One region of the Ralstonia sp. OTU4908 genome, then DNA from elsewhere that is predicted to be linked to it. Evidence: riboswitches for the same ligand, from Rfam matches in the RefSeq annotation. Region 1 holds a riboswitch; the other holds the start of a gene.
The links. Region 1 has a riboswitch for glycine ahead of gcvT (glycine cleavage system aminomethyltransferase GcvT). Riboswitches for the same ligand answer to the same signal wherever they lie in the genome.
Positions count from the first base shown of each region.

Region 1 (8,462 bases):
GAGCCAGTCCAGAAACTCCAGCACGTTGGTCCACTTGTTCTGGGCCTGGCGCTCGTCGTAGGTGTCGTACAGGTAGGCCTCGTAATGGATGCCTTCCATCATCTCGTCGAGCAGCGTGGCGGCGGGCTCCTTGGCGGCGCGGTCCGAGAGCCGCACGATGAATTCGCAGAACACGCGCAGCGGCTCGAGCTGGCGCGGCGCGAGTTGCGCTTCGATGCCGCCCATCATCGCCGCCTCGAACAGCGACACCTTGGCCTGCCCGGCAAACGAACCCAGCACTTCGAGCGTCGCATTGCCCACACCGCGCTTGGGCGTGGTGATGGCGCGAATGAAGGCGGGGTCGTCATCCGCGTTGGCAATCAGCCGCAGGTACGCGCACAGATCCTTGATCTCGGCCTTGTCGAAAAAGCTTTGCCCGCCCGAGAGCACGTACGGAATGCGCTCGCGGCGCAGGATCTGCTCGAACAGGCGCGCCTGGAAGTTGCCGCGATACAGGATCGCGTAATCCCGAAACTGCGCGCGGCGCTCGAACTTGTGGGCAGAGAGCTTGAAGACGACGCTTTCCGCTTCGTGCTCCTCGTCATTGGCGCTGGTCACGTTGATCGCGTCGCCCATGCCGTGCTCGCTCCACAGCGTCTTCTCGAACAGTTTCGGGTTCTGTGCGATGACCGCGTTGGCGGCATTCAGAATGCGCACCGTGGAGCGGTAGTTCTGCTCCAGCTTGATCACCTTCAGGTTCGGGAAATCCGTCTGCAGCAGCTTGAGGTTGTCGAGCGTGGCGCCACGCCAGCCGTAGATGGCCTGATCGTCGTCGCCCACGGCCGTAAAGGCCGGCGCACGCAGGTGCGAGCCGCCCGCCAGCAGCTTCAGCAGCTGATACTGGCAGGCGTTGGTGTCCTGGTATTCATCGACGAGGAAGTAGCGCAGACGGTTCTGCCACTTCAGGCGCACCTCTTCATTGCGCGCGAACAGCTCGGCGGGAATGCGGATCAGGTCGTCGAAGTCCACCGCCTGATACGCGTGCAGCGTCGCCACGTAGTTGCGATAGACGAGCGCCGCCTGGTGGTCATCGACGTTGTTGTTGGCGAGCGCCTCGGCAATCGCCGTGTCCGGATCGACGAGACCGTTCTTCCACAGCGAGATCGTGCTCTGCACGCGGCGGATCAACTGCTTGTCGGTGGTCGCCAGCTGCTCCTGGATCATGCCGAAACAATCGTCCGAATCCATGATCGAGAAACGTGGCTTGAGGCCGACATGCTCGGCTTCCGCCCGCAGGATCTGCACGCCCAGCGAGTGGAACGTACAGACCGTCAACTGCTTGATGGGAATGCGCTTGCCGTCTTCGCGCGTCTCGCCGTCCATCAGCTTGGCCACGCGCTCCTGCATTTCCTTGGCCGCCTTGTTGGTGAACGTCACCGCGGCGATGTGCTTGGGCTCGAAGCCCTTGTCGAGAATCAGGTGCGCGATCTTTTGCGTGATCACGCGCGTCTTGCCCGAGCCCGCCCCGGCCAGCACCAGGCATGGGCCGTCGAGGTAATGCACACCTTCGGATTGGGCAGCATTGAGCCCGTGGACGAGACCGGAAGACATGGGAACAGGCGGAAGAAAAAGCAGGCGGGAACGACAGCGGACGACGATGGTAGCACGGCGCCTTTGCATCGATTGAGCCGATGAAAAGCCGTTTGCCGGGGCGCCGTCGGAGGTGCCAATACCGCACCGCACGCGTTTGCGCCCCTCGCTTTGCTTCCGGCCGTTACACCGCTTACGCCCCGTTACACGATGACGGTCAGCCCGGAGCCAAAACGTGCCGTTATGGACAGGACAGCGGCTGAATCGGTCAGCCGCCCACCGGAGGAAGAAACCATGAACCGCATCGTCAAGATCCTGGCTGTAACCGCCGTCGCCCTGTCCGCCACCACCGGCGCCTTCGCCCAGACGCAATGGCAAAAGAACCACCCGCGCCGCGCCGAGGTCAACCACCGCCTCGCCAACCAGAACAAGCGCATCCACAACGAGGTGAAGGAAGGCGAAATCACCAGGGGCCAGGCGCGCCAGCTGCACAAGGAAGACCGCCAGATTCGCCAGGAAGAGCGCGACATGGCCTCGCAAAACGGTGGGCACATCACCAAGCAGGAACAGCGCACGCTGAACCAGCAGGAAAACCAGGTCAGTCGCCAAATCGGCAAGTAAGTCAAAGCGCGACTAGCCAACACCCGCACTCCGGCCACACGCTTTGGGTTGGCGGCCCCGCCAGCGCCCCGAGGGTGTGGCCGTTTTTGGCTGTGTGGCCGCCAAAATTCGCCATCGATTTGTCCTGATTGACAATCCCATCCCCCTTCCGTAAATTCCGCCCATCCATCCGGGAGAGCGTGCCGGCCATACACGGCAAGGCGCCGCCGAAGGGGTAGCACCCGAAAACTCTCAGGCATCCAGGACCGGGCGGATCGGCGGACATGCGTCCGACCGCACTCTGGAGAGCTGGCGCCGCACGACCACTGCGGGCGCCCACCGAAGGGGCTCACGAACGGCGCGCACCGCTATGCGCCCCGCTTCGCAATCTCTCAGGTACCAAGGACAGAGGGGCCATCTGCGCAGCTTGTTGATCTTCATGGCGTCACCATGAGGCATCAGGCTGCGCGGGTGGCCTTTTTGTTTTTCTGGTCCCGAATAACGCGCCGCGCCCGGCCACAGTGGCGGCGCCTCTGCCGAGAGATTCCATGACGCTCCAACACACGCCGCTCAATGCCATCCACCGCTCGCTGGGCGCCCGCATGGTCGACTTTGGCGGCTGGGACATGCCCGTCAACTACGGCTCCCAGATCGAAGAACATCACGCCGTGCGCCAGGACGCCGGCGTCTTCGACGTCTCGCACATGTGCGTGGTCGACCTCACCGGTGCGCGTGTGCGCGACTTCCTGCGAGGGCTGCTCGCCAACAACGTCGACAAGCTGCAGACCCCCGGCAAGGCGCTCTACAGTTGCATGCTGAACCCCAAGGGCGGAGTGATCGACGACCTGATCGTCTACTTCTTCCGCGAAGACTGGTTCCGCCTGGTCGTCAACGCCGGCACCGCACCGACGGACCTGGAATGGATCGTCGCGCAGAACGCGGCCGCCGGCACCGACGTGACCATCACGCCGCGCCGCTCCGACAACAACGCGGGCGCCGAGCCGCTGGGCATTCTGGCCGTGCAAGGCCCGAATGCGCGCGCCAAGACCTACGCCGCGCTGCCCGGCACGCAGGCCGTGGGCGAGGCGCTCAAGCCCTTCAACGCGGGCTTTGTCACCGTGGAAAACGTGGGCGAGATCATGGTGGCACGCACCGGCTACACCGGTGAGGACGGTTTCGAACTGGTCGTGCCGGCCGCGCAGATCGCAGGCGTGTGGGAACGCCTGCTGCAGGCCGGCGTGCGCCCGGCAGGCCTGGGCGCGCGCGACACGCTGCGCCTGGAGGCCGGCATGAACCTCTACGGCCAGGATATGGACGAGCACGTTTCGCCGCTCGACGCCGGCCTCGCTTGGACGGTCGACCTGCAAAGCGAACGCGACTTCACAGGCAAGGCCGCGCTGCAGGCTGGCGGCCAACGCGAACAGTTCGTCGGCCTGATCCTGCGCGACAAGGGCGGCGTGCTGCGCGCCCACCAGAAAGTCATCACCGCCGCCGGTGACGGCGAGATCACCAGCGGCACGTTCAGCCCGAGCCTGTCGCTCTCCATCGCACTGGCGCGCCTGCCCAAGGACGTGACCATTGGCACCGACGTACAGGTCGAAATTCGCGACCGCAAGTTGACCGCGACTGTGGTTAAACTGCCGTTCGTGCGCAATGGCAAGGCGCTGGTCAGCTGAACACCGAATCTGCATCCCCCAATACCCATTTTCCGGAGAACCTTTTCATGAGCAACGTCCCCGCCGATCTGAAGTACACCGAACACGACGAGTGGATCCGCGTTGAAGCCGACGGCACGCTGACCATCGGCATTACCGACTTCGCGCAGGAACAGCTCGGCGACATCGTCTTCCTGGAGCTGCCGGAAGCCGGCCGCGCCGTCTCCAAGGACGAAGCGATTGCCGTGGTGGAGTCGGTCAAGGCCGCTTCCGACATCTTCGCCCCGGTGGCCGGCGAGATCGTCGCCAACAACGCAGATGCCGCCGGCGCGCCGGAATCCGTGAACGCAGGCGCCTACGAGGCCTGGCTGTTCAAGATCAAGCCGACCAACGCCGACGACGTGAACGCCCTGATGTCGGCTGCTGATTACGAAGCCAAGATCGGCTAAGCCGGTCCTCCGGCCGGTGCGCGCGCCCTGACCTGCGCAGCGCATAGGCCATTGCTTGCATCGCCTGAATTTCGAGCCCTTGCCATGAACGCTCCGCACCCCGCTTCCTCGGCGCTTGCCGCCGAACGCCCGACGTTGGCTGACCTGGAGGCGCGCGACGCCTTCTCGCACCGCCACATCGGCCCGTCTGCCGACGAGCAGACCGCCATGCTGGCCACGCTGGGCTACCCCAGCCGCGCCGCGCTGATCGACGCCGTGATTCCGCCGGCCATCCGCCGCCAGGACGGCATGCCGCTGGGCGAATTCACGCAGCCGCTGACCGAAGAAGCGGCGCTGGCCAAGCTGCGCGGCATCGCCGGGCAGAACCGCGTGGTCAAGAGCCTGATCGGCCAGGGCTACTACGGCACGCATACGCCGGGCGTCATCCTGCGCAACATCCTCGAGAACCCCGCCTGGTACACGGCCTACACGCCGTATCAGCCGGAAATCTCGCAGGGCCGCCTGGAGGCGATGCTGAATTTCCAGCAGATGGTGATCGACCTGACGGCGATGGACATCGCCAATGCGTCGATGCTGGACGAAGCGACCGCCGCTGCAGAAGCCATGACGCTGCTGCAGCGCATCGGCAAGTCGAAGTCGACCGTGTTCTTCGTGGCCGACGACGTGCTGCCGCAAACGCTGGAAGTCGTGCGCACGCGCGCCGAGCCGATCGGCGTGCAAGTGGTGACCGGCCCGGCGGCCGACGCGGCCAAGCACGACGCGTTCGGCGTGCTGCTGCAATACCCGGGCGCCAACGGTGCGCTGCTGGGCGATCTGGCGACGTACCAGGCCCTGACCGATGCCGTGCACGCCGCCGGCGGTCTGGTCGTGGCCGCCGCCGATCTGCTGGCACTCACGCTGCTGGCCGCGCCGGGCGAATGGGGCGCCGACGTCGTGATCGGCAACACGCAGCGTTTTGGCGTGCCGTTCGGTTTCGGCGGCCCGCACGCCGGTTACATGGCCGTGCGCGATGCGTTCAAGCGCTCGATGCCCGGCCGACTGGTCGGCGTGACGATCGATGCGCAAGGCAACCCGGCCTACCGCCTCGCGCTGCAGACGCGCGAGCAGCACATCCGCCGCGAGAAGGCCACCTCGAACATCTGTACCGCGCAGGTGCTGCTGGGCGTGATGGCGTCGATGTACGCCGTCTACCACGGCCCGCAAGGTCTGAAGCGCATCGCCCAGCGCGTGCACCGCCTGACCGCCACGCTGGCCGCCGGCCTGCGCGCGATCGGCTACACGCTGGAAGCCGACGCCTTCTTCGACACGCTGACCGTCGCCACCGGCCCGCGCACCGCGAACCTGCACATCGCAGCACAGGCGCACGGTATCAACCTGCGCCAGATCGACGATGCGCGACTGGGCATCTCGCTGGACGAGACCGTCACGCGCGCCGATGTCGTGGCGCTGTGGGAAGTCTTCGCGCATGCCGCCCACGCCGCCGCACCGGACTTCGACCAGACCGAAGCGGGCGTCACCGATGCGTATCCGGCCTCGCTCATCCGCCAGAGCGCGTACCTGACGCACCCGGTGTTCAACGCGCACCATTCCGAGCACGAAATGCTGCGCTACCTGCGCAGCCTGGCCGACAAGGACCTCGCGCTCGACCGCACGATGATCCCGCTGGGCTCGTGCACCATGAAGCTCAATGCCACCGCAGAAATGCTGCCGGTGACGTGGCCCGAGTTCTCGAACATCCACCCGTTCGCGCCGGCCGACCAGACCGTCGGCTACCGCGAGATGATCGACCAGCTCGAGCAGATGCTGTGCGCCGCCACCGGCTACGCCGCCGTGAGCCTGCAGCCGAATGCCGGCTCGCAGGGCGAATACGCCGGTCTGCTGATCATTCACGCCTACCACGCCAGCCGTGGCGAAGCGCACCGCAATGTGTGCCTGATCCCGTCGTCGGCGCACGGCACGAACCCGGCATCGGCGCAGATGGCCGGCATGCAGGTCGTTGTCGTGGCGTGCGATGAGCGCGGCAACGTCGATCTGCCCGATCTGGAGAAGAAAGCCGCCGAGCACAGCAAGAACCTCGCGGCGATCATGATCACCTACCCGTCCACGCACGGCGTGTTCGAGGAAGGCGTGAAGCGCGTCTGCGAGATCGTGCACAGCCACGGCGGTCAGGTCTACGTGGACGGCGCGAACATGAACGCCATGGTCGGCACGGCCGCGCCGGGCCACTTCGGCGGCGACGTCTCGCACCTGAACCTGCACAAGACGTTCTGCATTCCGCATGGCGGCGGCGGCCCGGGCGTCGGTCCGGTGGCCGTGGGCGCGCACCTCGCGCCGTTCCTTCCGGGGCGCGCAGCTTCGGGGGAAGACGCGAGCCAGAACATCGGCAACGTGTCGGCCGCAGCCTTCGGCTCGGCGTCGATCCTGCCGATCTCGTGGATGTACATCGCGATGATGGGCGCGGCGGGCCTGACGGCCGCCACCGAGACGGCCATCCTGTCGGCCAACTACGTGGCCAAGCGTCTCGCGCCGTACTACCCGGTGCTCTACACGGGCGCGCACGGCCTGGTGGCGCACGAGTGCATTCTCGACATCCGCCCGCTGCAGAAGGAATCTGGCATCAGCAACGAAGACATCGCCAAGCGCCTGATGGACTTCGGCTTCCACGCGCCGACGATGAGCTTCCCGGTGCCGGGCACGCTGATGATCGAGCCGACCGAAAGCGAGCCCAAGGTGGAACTGGACCGCTTCATCGACGCGATGATCGCCATCCGTGGCGAAGTCGACAAGGTGATCTCGGGCGAATTCGACCGCGAAGACAATCCGCTCAAGCACGCACCGCACACCGCAGCCGTGGTGATGGCCGATGACTGGTCGCACAAGTACACGCGTGAGCAGGCCGCCTACCCGGTCGCATCGCTGCGCGCGCGCAAGTACTGGCCGCCGGTCGGCCGCGCCGACAACGTCTACGGCGACCGCAACCTGTTCTGCGCCTGCGTACCGATGAGCGAGTACGCGCAGGATTGATGCCCCTCGAAGTGAGATGAACGCGGCGGCGGGGCGGCATGCTCCGCCGCCGTGTCACATGTAACGTGGCGCAATCCCTGTAACCTGCTCTCACAACCGCTGTTTTCAGCGTGCCTCGCCGTTTATGGTGACGACAGTTCACCCGAGCGACGAGACCCTGCCATGCCGATGCTTCAACCTGCCCCGCTCTTCCGTCTGCTTGCGTGTGCTGCCGCTGTCGCGGTATGCGGCGCGTGCTCGCCGATACAGGCGGGGGCTGCGGCATCGGTATACGCCGGCGCGCACAACCCGACCGGGCCGGCTCGCGATTGGTGCAGCGTTTCGCCTGCGGTGTCCGGCGAACCTGCTGCAGGAAAGCTGATCGCCCGCGCTACTCAGCATCTCGAGCAGACACCGCACCCACTGCCCCGCCTGCATACCGAAGGCACGCTGCCGCACCAGGGCATCTACGACGAATCGGTAGCGGCCGCGCGTGACTTTCCGGTCATGCGCGACGCAGCAATGGCATGGCGCCTCACCGGCGACACGCGGTTCGCCGAGCAGGTCGACATCTTTCTGCACGCCTGGGTCGGCACGTATGTACCGAGCTTCAACCCGATCGACGAGACAAAGTTCGATGCGCTGATCCAGGCGTACACGCTGGCGCGCGACGGCTTGACGCCCGGCACACGCGCAGAGACGCAACGCTTCCTGCGCACGCTGGCCGAGGGCTATATCGCCCGCACCGAGTCGGCGCGCCAGCCGCTGTCCAACACGTGGGTAAATAATTGGCAGAGCCACCGCGTCAAGCTGATGGCATTGTCGGCCGCCGCGCTGGGCGATCAGGCGCTGGTCGCGCAGGTGCATCGCCTGTTCCTGCAACAGCTCGCCAATAACGTGCGTCCGGACGGGTCGGTAGAAGACTTTGAGGACCGCGACGCACTCCACTACGTCGTCTACGACCTCGAGCCGCTGACGATGGCCGCGATTGCCGTGCAGCCTTTCGGCCAGCAGTGGCTACATGAACGCGCAGCCAACGGCGCCACGCTCGCCGCCGCCGTGGATTGGCTCGTGCCGTATGCCGACGGCAGCCGTACGCACGAGGAATACGTCCGCTCGCACGTTGCCTTCGACAGGAAGCGAGCCGATGCGGGCCTGCCCGGCTTCTCCGGCATGTGGGAGCCGA
Region 1 is NZ_JASATD010000066.1:1,639-10,100, reverse strand. Features, by position in the region: gene AAHM38_RS24810 (UvrD-helicase domain-containing protein) at 1-1,590, opposite strand, end outside; gene AAHM38_RS24805 (hypothetical protein) at 1,864-2,190, shown strand; glycine riboswitch at 2,351-2,448, shown strand; glycine riboswitch at 2,461-2,588, shown strand; gene gcvT (glycine cleavage system aminomethyltransferase GcvT) at 2,718-3,845, shown strand; gene gcvH (glycine cleavage system protein GcvH) at 3,893-4,273, shown strand; gene gcvP (aminomethyl-transferring glycine dehydrogenase) at 4,358-7,297, shown strand; gene AAHM38_RS24785 (alginate lyase family protein) at 7,460-8,462, shown strand, end outside.

Region 2 (8,462 bases), on a different contig from region 1:
AAAGCCGCACCACGCCGCCAACCCGCCGCGCCAGCCGGCCCGGAGCAGGCCGACGGAAAACCCGACCTGGCTGCTGGCAGGCCCCGGCAGAAACTGGCACAGCCCGACCAGATCGGTGAATGTGGCGTCGTCCAGCCAGCGCCGACGCTCCACGAACTCGCGGCGGAAGTAGCCGATATGCGCGACAGGGCCGCCGAAGCTCGTGAGGCCCAGCTTGAGAAAGACCGCCAGCACTTCCATGGCAGAGCCCGCTTGATGTGTACGGGACGGTGTGGCGGAAGCGGTCATTGGCGCGGGATATCGACGTTTGAGAAACCCGTATTAGAACATTGCCGCCATGGCTTGGAAGGCAACTAAAGTGGCAGGATAGGCATCGCCGTCACCGCCATTGGACTCTGCCGGGTATCCCATCATGCACTTTGCCCACACCATTGGCGCACAGCGCCATGTGTTCAACGATCTCAAGACACTCCTGGCCAAAGCGAGCCCAGCGCGCTCCGGCGACTACCTGGCGGGCCTGGCCGCGGCCAGTGAGGGCGAACGCATGGCCGCACGGATGGCACTGGCGGATGTGCCGCTGTCGGTGTTTCTCAACGAAGCGCTGGTGCCCTATGAAGACGACGAGGTCACGCGCCTGATTCTTGATCGGCACGACGCGCAGGCCTTCGGCCCGATCGCCTCGCTCACGGTGGGGGAATTCCGCAACTGGCTGCTCCTGCATGAGACCGACAGCCAGACACTGGCAAGCGTCGCGCCCGGCATCACGCCGGAAATGGCCGCCGCGGTCAGCAAGCTGATGCGCAACCAGGATCTGGTCGCCGTGGCGCGCAAGTGCCGCGTGGTCACGCGCTTTCGCAACACCATCGGTTTGCCCGGCCGGTTGTCGGTCCGGCTGCAGCCCAACCACCCGACGGATGATCCCAAAGGCATTGCTGCATCGATCATCGATGGCCTGCTCTATGGCTGCGGCGACGCGACCATCGGCATCAACCCTGCCGGCGACAATCTCGGCGCCATCGTTTCGCTGCTGCAACTGGTGGATGAGCTGCGCAACCGCTACGCCATTCCCACGCAGTCGTGCGTGCTGACCCACGTGACGAACACCATACGCGCCATTGACCAAGGTGCGCCGGTCGACCTGGTGTTCCAGTCGGTGGCGGGCAGCGAACAGGCCAACGCGGGATTCGGCATCAGCCTGGCCTTGCTGGCCGAGACCCATGACGCAGCACAAAGCCTGGCGCGCGGCACGGTCGGCAACAACGTGATGTATTTCGAGACCGGCCATGGCAGCGCGCTGTCGGCCAATGCGCACCACGGCGTTGATCAGCAAACGATGGAAGCGCGTGCCTATGCCGTAGCGCGGGCGTTTTCGCCCTTGCTGGTGAATACGGTGGTCGGCTTTATCGGGCCGGAGTACTTGTACGACGGCAAGCAGATCATCCGCGCCGGATTGGAAGACCACTTCTGCGGCAAGCTGATGGGCCTGCCGATGGGCTGCGACGTCTGCTATACCAACCACGCAGAAGCGGACCAGGACGACATGGATACGCTGCTGACGCTGTTTGGCGTGGCGGGCATCCATTTCATCATGGGCGTGCCGGGCGCTGACGACATCATGCTGAACTACCAGAGCACATCGTTCCATGACGCGCTCTATCTGCGCGACTCGCTCGGCCTGCGGCCCGCACCGGAGTTCGAGGCGTGGCTGCAAAGCATGGGCATCGTCGATGCGGCCGGCCGCCTGCAAGACGCCACGGCGCGGCAACCACTGCTGCAGTTGGCTCACGCACTGTGAATTTGTTGGGAAGCCGCTCATGCCGAAACACTCCCTCGTTCAGCTGAATCCGTGGGCGCACCTGCGCGCCTTTACCGACGCCCGTATCGCGCTGGGCCGCGCCGGCAACAGCCAGACGACCGACGCCGTGCTGGCATTCGGCGTGGCGCATGCCCAGGCGCGCGATGCCGTGCACCTGCCGCTCGATAGCGCAGCAGTGGCGGCCGCGCTTGAGGAAGCGGGCTTCACAGCGGTGACGGCGCACAGCGCGGCTGCGGATCGCGCGGAATATCTGCGCCGTCCCGACCTTGGCCGCCGCCTTGACGAGGCCAGCCGCGCAAGACTTGGCGCGTTGCGGCCAGCGCAGCCGTTCGACGTTGTCTTCGTGATTGCCGATGGGCTCTCCGCATTGGCGGTGCAAAGCCATGCAGTGCCGCTGCTACGCAGCGTGCGTGAGCGTCTGCCGGCCGGCTGGTCGATCGGGCCAGTCGCCATCGCCGAGCAGTCCCGGGTTGCGCTGGGGGATGAGATCGGTGCACTGCTGGGCGCGCGGCAGGTGGTGATGCTGATCGGTGAGCGGCCAGGGTTGAGTTCGCCTGACAGCCTGGGCATTTACCTGACCTGCGCGCCGCGTGTTGGCCGTTCCGATGCGGAGCGGAACTGCATCTCCAATGTGCGGCCGGCAGGCCTGGCCTATGACCAGGCTGCGACCCGACTGGTGTACCTGCTCAACGGCGCGCTGGCGCTCGGCCGCAGCGGCGTCGACCTGAAGGACGACACGCCTCCCGTTGCATCCGCTACAGCGCGACTTGCCGAACCTCACAACCCGTGACACACTCCCCCCCGCTGCCCACACCGGCAGCACGCAGGCGCGGCTGACGCACCAACGACAGCTGCAACACGCCGCAGGAGAGACCGGGCTCAACGCACGCACGTGCAACGCCCGGCGCCGATGGAGCAACCACCCCGGAAACTCTCAGGCAAAAGGACTGTGGCGTCGACTGCGAATCTGGAGAGAGGCGTGCACGCGCGCGCCCACCGAAGGGGAAGGCGCCAGCGCTGCTGACGCCCAAGCTCTCAGGTCCCGAGACAGATGGGGTGAGCCGACCGGATCGTCCGGTCATGACATCACTCCATAGGGACCGCCATGACGCACATCGTCATCGTCGGCGCCGGCATATCCGGCGTCACCACTGCTTACACGCTCTCGCAACTCGGCTATCGGGTCACGGTGCTCGACCGCCACCTGTACCCGGCCATGGAAACATCGTTCGCCAACGGCGGGCAGCTTTCCGCCAGCAACGCTGAAGTCTGGAACAGCACCGGCACGCTGCTCAAAGGCATCAAATGGATGCTGCGCAACGATGCCCCGCTGCTGCTCAATCCCAAGCCCTCGTGGCACAAATACTCGTGGATCGGCGAGTTCGTGGCCAGCATCGCGCACTACCGCCGCAACACCATCGAGACCACACGCATGGCCATCGAGGCACGCAAGCATCTGTTTGCGATGGCCGAACGGGAGCAGATCGATTTCGACCTGCAGAAGCGCGGCATTCTGCACGTCTATCACGACAAGGCCAGCTTTGCGGCAGCAGGCAAGGCCAACGCCCTGCTCGTCGCCGGCGGGCTTGAGCGGCACGCCGTGAGCCCCGAGGAGATCGCCGCCATTGAGCCGACGCTGCGCGGCAACTACTACGGCGGCTACTTCACCGCATCCGACGCCACCGGTGACATCCACAAGTTCACGCGCGGCCTGGCACAGGCGTGTGAGAAGCGCGGCGTGCGATTCATGCACGGCGTGGATGTGCGCCATGTGGAAACCACCGAAAGCGGCGTGCGCCTGCTGTTGCAAACCACGCTCGATGACCGCCTTTCCACCACCGCGGCGAATGTCGTGCAGGACCTTGCCGCCGATGCGATGGTCGTGTGCGCGGGCGTGGGCAGCCGGCATATCGCACAACTCGTGGGCGATCGCATCAACGTGTATCCGGTCAAGGGTTATTCGATCACGGTGCACCTGGACGACGATGCCAGCGTGCAAGGCGCGCCGTGGGTCAGCCTGCTGGATGAGAGCGCGAAGATCGTGACGAGCCGCCTGGGCACTGGCCGGTTCCGCGTGGCCGGTACGGCGGAGTTCAATGGCTACAACCGCGACATTCGCGCGGACCGCATCGAACCGCTGGTGGCATGGACACGCCGCAACTTTGCGATTGGTACCTCGCGTGTGGTGCCCTGGGCCGGCTTGCGCCCGATGATGCCGGACATGATGCCGCGCGTCGGCCGAGGGCGGCACGCGCGCGTGTTCTACAACACGGGACACGGGCACCTGGGCTGGACGCTGTCTGGCGCAACCGCTGCCATGGTAGGCGACGTGATCGCGCGAGATTGCCCGCTGCATTGATCGCAGCATGAAAAAAGCCCGCCGGAACATTGGCGGGCTTTTTTTCATTGCGAGAACGATCCAAGCGATCAGAACTTGTGTCGCACGCCCAGCATCACGCCCAAGCGCGAGTTGTTGCCGTACAGGTTGCCGGAGTTGTTGAACGCGGCGGCGCTGTCCAACGCCACCCAACTCCCCTGCAGATGCGTGTAGTCCACCTCGGCATACACATCGGTGCGCTTGCTGAAGGCGTAGTCGAGCATGCCGGCGGTGGTCAGGCGCTTGCCGCTGGCATCGAGGTGCTTCATCCAGTCGTACTGCACGGTGCCGATGAAGCTCAGTGCGCCGGAGATCGGCACCTTTGCGCCCACATAGGCGGCCTGGTTCTTGTAGTCGGCCACGTCGAGGCGGCTGTTCGTGTAGCCGAGGTACCACGTGGCAATCGAGGTATCCAGCTTGCCGCCAAAGCCCCAGACCGTCTGCTTGCTGGCAAGCGCCGCCGGCACCGCGCCGAAGAACGCCGACGACACATCGCGCGTGACCTGATACACCGCGCCCACTTCAGCCGAGCCCATGCTGTAGACGATCGAGCCGGCGCCGGCCGAACTCTTGCTGAAGCTGCCGGCTGCTTCGCCAAACGTCCATGCGCCGGCAAGCTGCAGACCGCCGAACGACTTGATGTACTTGACCGTGTTGTCGTAGCGCAGGCCGGTGTAGTTGCCGCCCTGATAGCCGACGATGGAGTTGTTGGCAAACGCCATCGCCTCGTACGAAGACAAAACCTCGTGTGCCAGCGTGTATTGCCGGCCGAGGTAGAGCTTGCCGTAGTCGCCTTCCAGGCCCACCACCGCGGTGCGTCCGAACAGTCGCCCGCCCTGCTGGCTGCCGCCGGTATCGGGGAAGAAGCCCGATTCCAGGATGAACATGGCCTTGGTGCCGCCACCCAGGTCTTCGGTGCCACGCAGGCCCCAGCGGCTACCGGTCAGCACGCCGTCCATCATCTGCAGATTGCTGTTGCCTGCCGCGTTTTCGTGCGTGCTGTAGCGGATGGTGGTGTCGATCAGCCCGTAGAGCGTGACACCGCCGGTGGTTTGCGCTGCCGCTGGCAGGCTCGTGGCTCCGAGCACCAATGCGGCAATCATTGTCTTGTTCATGGCTCCCTTGTCTCCTCTTTGATGTGATGGGGATGGATGTGCAACGGCTGCCCGCGCAGCCGTGGTGTTGCGTGGATAACGCCCACGGCCGCACGACCGCGAGCGCCAAAGTCTTCGTGACTCAGTGGTCAGCCGTATTGGTGGTGGTGCGGCTCAGTTGCGCCTGTACGGCCATGCGCACAGCGGCGTTTGCCGCGCCGTAGCCCAGGTAGCCGTTGCGCTGGACAAGCTCGAAGAAGAAGCGCTCGCGAAAGGGCTCGGTGTAGGTGTGCAGGAAGTCGCCGTGCGGGTCGCGGTCGTAGAGCAGACCATCGTCGTGCAGGCGGGTGAGCAGCGCATCGTCCAGCCCCAGGCGGGCGGCGACGTCGTCGTAGTAGTTCTCGGGCACATGCTGCAGGTGGGCCGCGCCGCGGTCGATGGCCTCAATGGTTTCGAACAGCCGCTCGGTGCGCAAGGCAATGTGATGCACGCCCGAGCCCGCGTAGGCGGCAATGAACCGGCCGGTGGCGGTGCGCCCGCTCTCCGATACGTTGAGCGGAATCCGCACGTTGCGGTCGGGGCTCACCATCGCACGGCTTTTCACGAGGCCGTACGGGTCGGCAATCTCCTGTTCGGGTTCGGCTTCCATGCCGAAGATGGCCCGGTAGAACAGCACGAAGCTGTCGAGCCGATGTGCGGGCAGCGCCTGCGCGACGTGGTCGATCGATGCCAATCCCGCTGCATCGTCCTGCATGCCAGGATGGAGAACGAAATCGCTTTCGTAGATGCTGCGATCGGCTTGGCGGTCGTCGATCAGATAGAGCAGCGTGCCATCGGGGGCCCGCAGCGCGGGAATGCTGCGTTCGGCAGGCCCCACCGGCCCGCGCCACTCCTGGGCGCACAGCACACGTGCGCGTGCCATGGCGCGCTCGGCGTCGTCCACCTTCAGGCCGATCGCGCAGACAGACGGCCCATGCAGCTCGAAATGCTCCGACGCCGCGCTGTCCTGCTCCATGTTCAGGATCACGTTGACGCGGCCTTGCCGATACAGGTCAACGGCCTTGGAGCGATGGTGCCCGGCAAAGGCAAAACCCAGTGCACGCAGGCGCATTTCAAGCTCCCGCCCTGCTGCGGCATCGACGGCAAACTCCAGGAAGTCCACGCCTTCAAATTGAGCTGCGGCCGGCAGTTCTGCGCCGCCCGCTTCGGACTCCAGCCAGAATAGTGAACGCATGCCATCCAGCGCCGTGAGCCGCGCGGGCGCGGAGCGGAAATCGTCATTGAAGACTTCGAGCGACAAGGGCCCGGTATAGCCCGCAGCAAGCAAGTCGCGCGCAAAGTCCGTCACCGGCAGGTCGCCCTGCCCCGGGAAGTTACGGTGATGCCGGCTCCAGGACAGTACGTCCATCGACAGCCTTGGCGCATCCGCAAACTGCACGAAGAAGAGCTTGTCCGCCGGCACGTTGCTAAGGCCATCCAACGTGTCGCCCAGCGACAGCGTATGGAAGCTGTCGAGAATCAGCCCGAGCGCCGGGTGGTCAGCCTGCTGCACGATTTGCCACGCTTGCCGCCAGGTTCGCGTGTGCCGCCCCCATGCCAGCGCCTCGTAGCCCACACGCAGCCCACGCCCGGCCGCAGCTTCCGCCATCTGGCGCAGATCGTCTGCCGCGCGCGCCGGGTCGTCGATGGCGATGTCCTGCACGTTGCTGCATACCAGCACCGTCTCGACACCCAGTTCGGCCATCACGTCGAACTTGCGCTCGGCGCGCGCCAGGTTTCGTGCAAACAACTCACGCGGCATGGCTTCGAAATCACGGAACGGCTGGTACAGCATGATCGCAAGCCCGAGATCTGCCGCCATCTGACGCACCCGGGCCGGGGAGCCGTCGAAGTTCAGCAGATCGTTTTCGAAGATCTCGATGCCATCAAAACCGGCAGCGGCCGCCGCCTCCAGCTTTTCAGGCAGCGTGCCGGACAGGCACACGGTGGCGATGCATTTGGGATAGCGCGCTGTGCGGAGCGAATTCATGGCGATGCGTTGTCTGACGATGCCCGCAGCGTAGGTGGCCACACCCCGCATTCACAAGCGGCATTCGCGCAACAGCGTGCGATCACCGTACAATCATGCGCACATATCGCTCGTTTTTAGGGTTATCGCCATGACGAAGGAACCGCTGAACCGGCGCGACTGGATCGCCGGGCTGGAAAAAGGGCTCGCGATCCTGGAGGCATTCGACCACGAGCACCCGCGGTTGACGCCCACCCAGGCCGCCGAGCTGACCGGTCTTACCCGCACAGCCGCGCGCCGTTACCTGCTGACGCTTGAACACCTGGGCTACCTCACCAGCGAAGGCACGCTGTTCAGTCTGACGCCGCGCGTGCTGAAGGTGGGCTGGTCGTACTTCGATTCGGCGCGACTGCCGCGCACGGTGCAGCCGTTCCTGCAGCAGGTGACCGCCGCCGTGGGCGAGGTGGCGTACCTCAGCGTGCTGGATGATTGGGAGCTCGTTTTCATTTCGCGCACCAGCACCAGCCGGGTCATGAGCACGGGATTCGTCCTGGGTGCACGCGTGCCCGCCCCGCTCGCGTCGGCCGGTGTGATGATGCTGGCCGCGCAACCCGAGCAGAAGGTCAAGGCATGGCTGGAAACCTGTGTGCTGACGCCGTACACGCCTTACACGATCCTGCAGCGGGACCGCCTGTTCGATGAAATCCGCAAGGCCGGCCGGCAGGACTACGCCGTGGTCGAACAGCAGTTGCAGATTGGCGTGCGGGGCGTGGCCGTGCCGTTGCGTGACCGGCACGGCAACGTGATCGCCGCGCTGAGCGTGAATATGCAGGTCGGTGAAGAAACCACCGAGCACGCCTTGCAGCGGGTACTGCAGGTTCTACAGGACACTGCGCTGTCGATCATGCGGGTGCTGTAGGCACCCGCCCCCTCTTTGCGGCAGGGCCGGCCGCCCCGCCGCCTGTTCAGCGATTCACCACCTTTTTCGGTACCGTCAGGACAATCGCGGCGGCCGCGATCAGCGATGCGGCCACACAGTACAAGCCCAAGTCCGTGCTATTCGTGGCGTCTTTAATCCAGCCCACCAGATATGGGCTGACAAATCCCGCCAGATTGCCCACCGAATTGATCAAGGCAATACCAGCCGCTGCAGCCGCGCCACCCAGA
Region 2 is NZ_JASATD010000047.1:9,825-18,286, reverse strand. Features, by position in the region: gene chrA (chromate efflux transporter) at 1-288, opposite strand, end outside; gene AAHM38_RS22860 (ethanolamine ammonia-lyase subunit EutB) at 413-1,795, shown strand; gene eutC (ethanolamine ammonia-lyase subunit EutC) at 1,815-2,606, shown strand; glycine riboswitch at 2,671-2,776, shown strand; gene AAHM38_RS22850 (D-amino acid dehydrogenase) at 2,922-4,175, shown strand; gene AAHM38_RS22845 (porin) at 4,244-5,308, opposite strand; gene AAHM38_RS22840 (bifunctional sugar phosphate isomerase/epimerase/4-hydroxyphenylpyruvate dioxygenase family protein) at 5,430-7,316, opposite strand; gene AAHM38_RS22835 (IclR family transcriptional regulator domain-containing protein) at 7,447-8,214, shown strand; gene AAHM38_RS22830 (MFS transporter) at 8,261-8,462, opposite strand, start outside.
Region 2: linked by a shared signal. The riboswitch ahead of AAHM38_RS22850 (D-amino acid dehydrogenase) and the one ahead of gcvT (glycine cleavage system aminomethyltransferase GcvT) in region 1 are both predicted to bind glycine.